DNA from 2 places in the Exiguobacterium sp. CH10 genome. Region 1 is predicted to be linked to the other one. Evidence: riboswitches for the same ligand, from Rfam matches in the RefSeq annotation. Region 1 holds a riboswitch; the other holds the start of a gene.
The links. Region 1 has a riboswitch for FMN ahead of ribD (bifunctional diaminohydroxyphosphoribosylaminopyrimidine deaminase/5-amino-6-(5-phosphoribosylamino)uracil reductase RibD). Riboswitches for the same ligand answer to the same signal wherever they lie in the genome.
Positions count from the first base shown of each region.

Region 2: it holds a riboswitch for FMN, as region 1 does, so the genes downstream of both, KNP04_RS02825 (ECF transporter S component) here and ribD (bifunctional diaminohydroxyphosphoribosylaminopyrimidine deaminase/5-amino-6-(5-phosphoribosylamino)uracil reductase RibD) in region 1, are expected to answer to the same signal.

Region 1 is NZ_JACSKO010000001.1:749,199-752,592, forward strand. Features, by position in the region: gene ribE (riboflavin synthase) at 1-469, opposite strand, end outside; gene ribD (bifunctional diaminohydroxyphosphoribosylaminopyrimidine deaminase/5-amino-6-(5-phosphoribosylamino)uracil reductase RibD) at 469-1,533, opposite strand; FMN riboswitch at 1,688-1,829, opposite strand; gene KNP04_RS03900 (undecaprenyl-diphosphate phosphatase) at 1,910-2,722, opposite strand; gene KNP04_RS03905 (homing endonuclease associated repeat-containing protein) at 3,176-3,394, shown strand, end outside.
Region 2 is NZ_JACSKO010000001.1:545,263-548,656, reverse strand. Features, by position in the region: gene KNP04_RS02835 (NupC/NupG family nucleoside CNT transporter) at 1-590, shown strand, start outside; gene KNP04_RS02830 (nucleotidyltransferase family protein) at 631-1,203, opposite strand; gene KNP04_RS02825 (ECF transporter S component) at 1,274-1,861, opposite strand; FMN riboswitch at 2,025-2,167, opposite strand; gene KNP04_RS02820 (HesB/IscA family protein) at 2,266-2,622, shown strand; gene KNP04_RS02815 (NAD-dependent epimerase/dehydratase family protein) at 2,735-3,394, shown strand, end outside.

The DNA.
Region 1 (3,394 bases):
GCGTAAATCCACGTTCGGATACGTCGAATACGGTCAGACTCGTTCCGTCCACCGAAATCGAGCCTTTTGGCACGATGTATGGGAGAAGCGAAGGGTCGCATTGAATGTCGACATATACGGCATTTGCGAGTGGACGCTTCTTGGTGATGCGCCCGACGCCGTCAACATGTCCGGACACGAAATGCCCGCCGAATCGTCCGTTCGCCGGCATCGCTCGCTCGAGATTGACGCGTGTTCCTGGTTTCACGCCATCTAGGCTGGATGCTTTCAGTGTCTCTGGCATCACATCAACGGCGAATGTCGACGCATCAAATGTTGTGACCGTCAAACAAATCCCATTTACCGAAATGCTGTCGCCGATTTTTACGTCATCGAGCACCTTCGCTCCCGATAGGACGAGTCGTAAGGACCGACCGTTTCGTTTCACCGATTTGACCGAACCGATTTCTTCTACGATTCCTGTAAACATCAGAGCGCCCCCTTTCGAAGGACGACTTTCAAATCAAGTCCAATCGTCTCGACCTGATTAATCTCAAAACGAGAAATCGCATCCAGCGAGCCTTCCTGTTGTGAACGGTAGACACTATTTTTTCCGCCGAACACGCGCGGTGATTGATAGGCGACCCATTCATCTACGTACCCTCCGTCAAGAAGGGACGTGACAAGTGTCGGTCCCGCCTCGATCAATAAACGTCCAACCCCGTTCGCGTAAAGTGTCTCGAGCACGTTTCCGAGCGACGTATAATCGAATAACTCGATTCCCATGGCACGAACCTGTTCCCGTTTCTCTCTGTCGTCTGACGAAGTGAACAAGAGCACTGGGACGTCTTCGGCCGTTCGTGCAAGCGTGCTTGCGAGTGGCAAGCGAAGGTCACGGTCGAGGACGACTCGCTTCGGTTGACGTGTCTCACGGTCTAATCGAACAGTCAGTGCCGGGTCATCCGCAAGCACCGTTCCGATCCCCGTTAAAATCGCATCAGTTTTGGCGCGTAGTTCATGGACGTCACGACGGGCTTCCGGACTTGTCACCCATTGACTCTCACCAGAATCCAAGGAAACTTTTCCATCGAGACTCGTCGCCGTCTTTAAGATGACGTATGGTCGCTTCGTCTCAAGCGCTCGTAAGAACGCTGGATTTAGTGCCCGTGCCTCCTCTTCAAGTAACCCGACTTCCACCTCGACGCCAGCCGATTTGAGACGCATGATCCCTTTCCCGGCAACGAGTGGGTTCGGGTCTTTCATGGCGATGACGACTCGTTTGACTCCGGATTCAACAATCAAGTCGGCACACGGTGGTGTCTTCCCGTGATGCGAGCACGGCTCAAGCGTGACGTAAAGTGTCGCCCCATACGCTGCCGCACCTGCCATCTTGATTGCGTGAACCTCGGCATGCGGTTCGCCCGCCTTGAGATGGGCACCTAGCCCGACGACGCGACCGTATTTGACGAGAACGGCGCCGACGAGCGGGTTCACACCCGTCTGTCCGTCGGCAGATTTCGCCAATTGGATGGCTTGTTGCATGTACTGTTTCATCGTTCTCCCTCCTTTTTTCCGTACAAACAAAAGACCCTAAGGAACGGTCCTTAGGGTCTTGGTGGGAGGGTTTCGTCGTTTTTGGGCAAGCCAAATAAACGTTTTCTTTACAGAAAAGCGTACGACGAATTACAGGTCATGTGGACCTGTTTTTTTGTTCCTTCTCCCATCCAGACTATACTGTCGGCTCTAGAGTCTCACTAGATCCACCGTTCGCACACGTGCGCCCGGGTCACGGACTTAGGGCATGGCCCATCACCGCCGGTTGGGAATTTCACCCGACCCCGAAGGAATATTTGTTTGTACAGATTTACTGTATCGCAATTGTTTTTATTTCGCAAAACAAAAAACGCTACCCGTGAGAGTAGCGCCTCGATTATGCGAGAAAGAGGACGACAAGAAGCCCGACAATCCAGCAATAATATGAGAAATACTTTAATTCGCCTTTTGCCATGATGTGCTGGAACCACTTCAACGAAATTGCAGTCAACGCATAAGAAGCGATGAACGCCAAGATGAGCGGACCGAACAAGTCACGTGTTTCTGGGTTCGTAAATAACGCCGGACCGTCCAAAATCATCGTTCCGAGACTGATTGGAATGAACAAGAAGAATGAAAAGCGAAGTGCTGATTCCTGCTTGATCCCGAGTAACATCGCCATGACGATGGTTGCTCCAGAGCGACTGATCCCTGGGATGAGCGCCACCGCTTGGGCGAGTCCAATCAAGACGGCGTCACGTAACGTGATCCCGCCGTCCCCTTTATTCCCGCGCATGTTTCGAATGAACCAAAGCGCGAGACCTGTGATGATGAGCGTGTAGCCGACCGTCGCGACGCCACCGAGTACTTCTCCAATCCAATCACCAAAAATGACACCGAGCACACCGGCCGGAACCGTTGCGACGAGCAGCAATCCAATAAACTTCACATCGACCATCGTCTCATCTGACCGATCTTTTTTGAATAGGAACGTCCACAAACTGACGATGAGGCGGACGATATCTTTACGATAGACCGTTAAGACCGCGAGGAGCGAAGCAAAATTTACGAAAACTTCAAATGACAATCCCGGCAAGTCGATGTTAAATAACTCTTGGAAGATAACAAGATGTCCACTCGATGAAATCGGGATCGGCTCCGTGAATCCCTGGATTAATCCGAGCAACGTATAAAATAACCAAACTGTCATAATGGTAATCCTCTTTTCTGTTTTTCACTCAATGCGCCTATTTTAGCAGAATTGGACTTTCGTTGACCAGCTGTTAAAAATTTTTTGATGTAATTTCAATATTCGATTGATTAGTCTGAAAATTAAATTTATTATAGAAGGGTACTCATCTGGAGCGAAGGCGATGACCCCATTTCTCCAGTTGGGTACTTTTTTATAAAAATATGACATTTTTGGTTGATTAAAACTTTTTGTTTACATTTATCTCGAAATTCGATTTAATTTGTAATAGAACTGTTACCATTTTTTGAAATGTTTATCTGTGACTTTAGACCTATCCAATTCTTAGAAATTGTTTGATATTTTTCAAAATCACGTTAATAAATCCGAAAAACCATCCGATAGTATGATTGTAGGAGCATTTTTTTCATCTTTGTCGGTTCAGAATTGAGTCCACGGAAGGAGGAACCATCATTGAGTCAAACGCTAACCACTAAATCCCATCACCTGTCCACCGAACAGCAGAGGATGATCCATTGCATCCGCCTTCTCGGGGACTTGTTGAAGGAACGTCCACGCCGCTCTGTCTACCGTCGCTTTGCCATGGAACAGAATTGGCCATCTCCTGAATCTATCATCAGACAGTTCGGGTCATGGGCTGAGGCACTTGCCATCGCAGGCTATGAATGGCAT
Region 2 (3,394 bases), 200 kb from region 1:
CGAAAATCATCGTTCCAGAAACAGAAGAATACGATGATGACATCGAGATTGTAGAGGAAGAAGAAGACAGAGCGGCGAACTTCGTCGATGCAGCGGCACGTGGTGCTTCTGACGGTCTCTTCCTTGCTTTGAACGTCGGTGCAATGCTTCTCGCGTTCGTTTCATTGATTGCGCTCGTCAACTTGATCCTTGGTTCAGTAGGCGGACTCTTCGGATTTGATAGCTTGTCACTCGAATTGATTCTTGGTTATGTGTTCGCGCCATTTGCATTCGTTATCGGTGTTCCGTGGGCAGATGCAGTACAATTTGGTAGCTTCCTCGGTCAAAAACTAGTCTTGAACGAATTCGTTGCCTTCTCTGAGTTTGCACCAATCATCGGTTCTGGTGATTTGTCAGCTCGTACAGAAGCAATGATTGCATTCGCACTTTGTGGTTTCGCCAACATTTCATCACTCGCGATCCTTCTCGGTGGTCTTGGTGGTATGGCACCAAACCGTCGTGGTGACATCGCGCGTATGGGTGTCCTCGCAATTCTCGCAGGTACGCTTGCAAACTTGATGTCAGCTACATTGGCTGGACTTCTTCTCTAATTAGTATAAGAAAACGCGATCACTTCGGTGGTCGCGTTTTTTAGTGTAGGGATGATGTATACAATTTGACGTTCGGCCATTGAGCTGGCCAATTTTTTTGAGCCATTCGTTTCAAGTAGATTGGATGTTTTGAGGTGCTTGTTTCAAAATATGGTGTAGGTCTAGCTTGTAGTGTGAGAAGGTCTTGAACGCCATAGGGTGCTGAGAGAATGAGCTCACCGTCTACATTGAGACGTACCCCGATTGCGGTCACCGTCTCGGGGAAGTGCGCTAGCGCATCGACCGATGACGTATATGGTGGCAAATGGTTCACATGATGCATCCTCGCTTGGTTTTTTACAGACCAAGGTACGCTCGGGTCGAGTTGATTCAACACCTGTTCTAATTCTTTTTCGATGGATTCTTCTGACTGAGTAGGGTCGAAATAAATCACATCGACGTCGTCCGTTTGGGTCGGTGCATCGTATCCATGAAGATGGTCCCATATTTTTGCGCGAATATAGCCCGCGCAAATCCACCAGTCGGGCAGATGAAGGGTAGCAACGGTGCGAAGAAGGTTCATAAGTTCTGCATCTTGTTGTAAGAAATCAATCAAATCCTGTTCATGTTTCATTATTCAAACTCCTCCTGATCCATCGGATTGAAAAAAGCACCTAGGCAACGCCTAGATGCTCGTATATCGATTATGCTTGAAGTTGTACGCGCTGACGTTCGATCCACGGCTTCAATTTCAAGAAGAGTGGGACGAAGAGCGCACTGATCAAGATCGCTTTAATCAAGTTGAACGGTAAGATCCCGTAAAGGACGAGGTCCGTCTTCACGGCCGGGTCGGCCATGTCTGCCATTCCGAAGAAGAAGGCATAGGCTGGCAAGATGACGAGATAGTTTAAAATGGCGAGGCTGAGTGCCATCGTGATTGTACCGGCGAGTAGTCCAGAAGCGAGTGCTTTGTTCGTCTTCCGTTTGTGGTAGAACCATGCGACCGGATACATGAATGCGACACCTGCGAAGAAGTTTGCGACTTCTCCGACCGGGACACCGCCACCGTTAAAGACATAGTACAAGACGTTTTTCAATCCGACGACCACGACACCTGCGAGTGGAGAAAAGACGATCCCAGCAATGAGTGCAGGAATGTCACTGAAATCCACTTTGAGGAATGGCGGTAAAAATGGGAGCGGGAAGTTGAATAGCATGAGTACGAACGAAATCGTCCCGAGCATCGCCAAAGTCACCATAGTTGTCAATCGTTTGTTGCGCGTAGTTTTCATCAGAATCTCTCCTTTAGGTCGCTCCTCGATGAATGGCATCCGTCGCATATAAAAACCCGATTGCAATGAAGACAATCGGGAGAGTTTACGCGCATACGAAATAGATGTTTTCCGAGGTGGAAAAGTCCACGTCAAAGAAAACATCCGGATATCGGTCGGATGCCGCCATCTTCTCCCATCCAGACTGTACTGTCGGCTTTCGAATCTCACGAAATCAGCAAGCAACGCCTTGCTCGCTCACGGGCTGAGAAGAATAAATTCTTCAATACCGCCGGTCGGGAATTTCACCCTGCCCCGAAGATGGAACGATTTAATTTTTTTTGTTACAGTTTAGTTATACAAGATAATGCACAAAACTACAAGTCAATTGACTTGAATTGAAGATAAAATGAGGAGGAGTTCAGATGATTCATTTGACAGAATCAGCAGCACTTCAAGTACAAGAGATGATGAAACAGACCGAACGCCCGGATGCACAATATTTGCGAGTGAAGGTCCAAGGTGGCGGATGTACAGGACTTTCATATGGAATGGGCTTTGATGAGGAAAAGACGGATAAAGATATTCAATTCGACCATCACGGCGTCCGCGTCATCGTTGCGGAAGTCGATCACGGTGTCGTCGATGGGCTTGAGATTGACTACAAGCAATCGATGCTCGGTGGGGGATTCACGATTAAAAACCCGAATGCCATTGCTACATGCGGTTGTGGTTCGAGTTTCCGGACGGCGACGAACGCCGGGACACCAGGAGAATGTTAATTATTTTAGACTATGGAGCGCCATAGTCTTTTTTTTGTGCGATTCGACCAGTTACGGAACGTCGGGGAAAGGGAATGTAGGGAAGAGAATCGTATTGAAGGGGGCTAGGCTGATGAGGAAAGTATTGATTTTTGGAGGATCGCGCTATTTCGGGAAACGACTTGCCTTACGACTCGCGGAGGCGGGGGACGATGTGACGATTGTGACGAGGGGACAGTTGCAAGTACCAGAAGCCGAAGGGATACGGTCCATTAAAGGAGACCGACAATCGGTCGCGACGATGAAAGACTTGGCACGAGAACGGTATGACCTCGTCTACGACAATATTTGCTTTACCCCGTATCAGGCAAAAATCGCCTCGGATGCGTTTATGGACAAAGTCGGAAAGTATGTCCTGACGTCTACAATGTCGGTATACGCGCCGGGACCTGATTTAAAAGAGAGTGACTTTAATCCGCTCCATTATGAATATCATCTAGAAGCCGAGCATGACTACGGACAAGGGAAGCGAGAGGCAGAGTCGTTCTTCTTCCACCGAGCTTCGTTCCCAGTTGCGACCGTACGCTTACCGATTGTCCTCGGACCAGATGATTATACAGATCGACTCAAGTTTTATGTGGACGCGATTCGCAACGAGGAACCGATTGTGTTGCATCGTCCAGAAGCGAAAATGGGCTTCATCTCGAGCGCGGAAGCAGCAGCATTTTTAGAATGGGTGGGACGTGCGAACGTGACTGGACCCTTCAACGCTGCGAGTGACGGTCTCATCTCC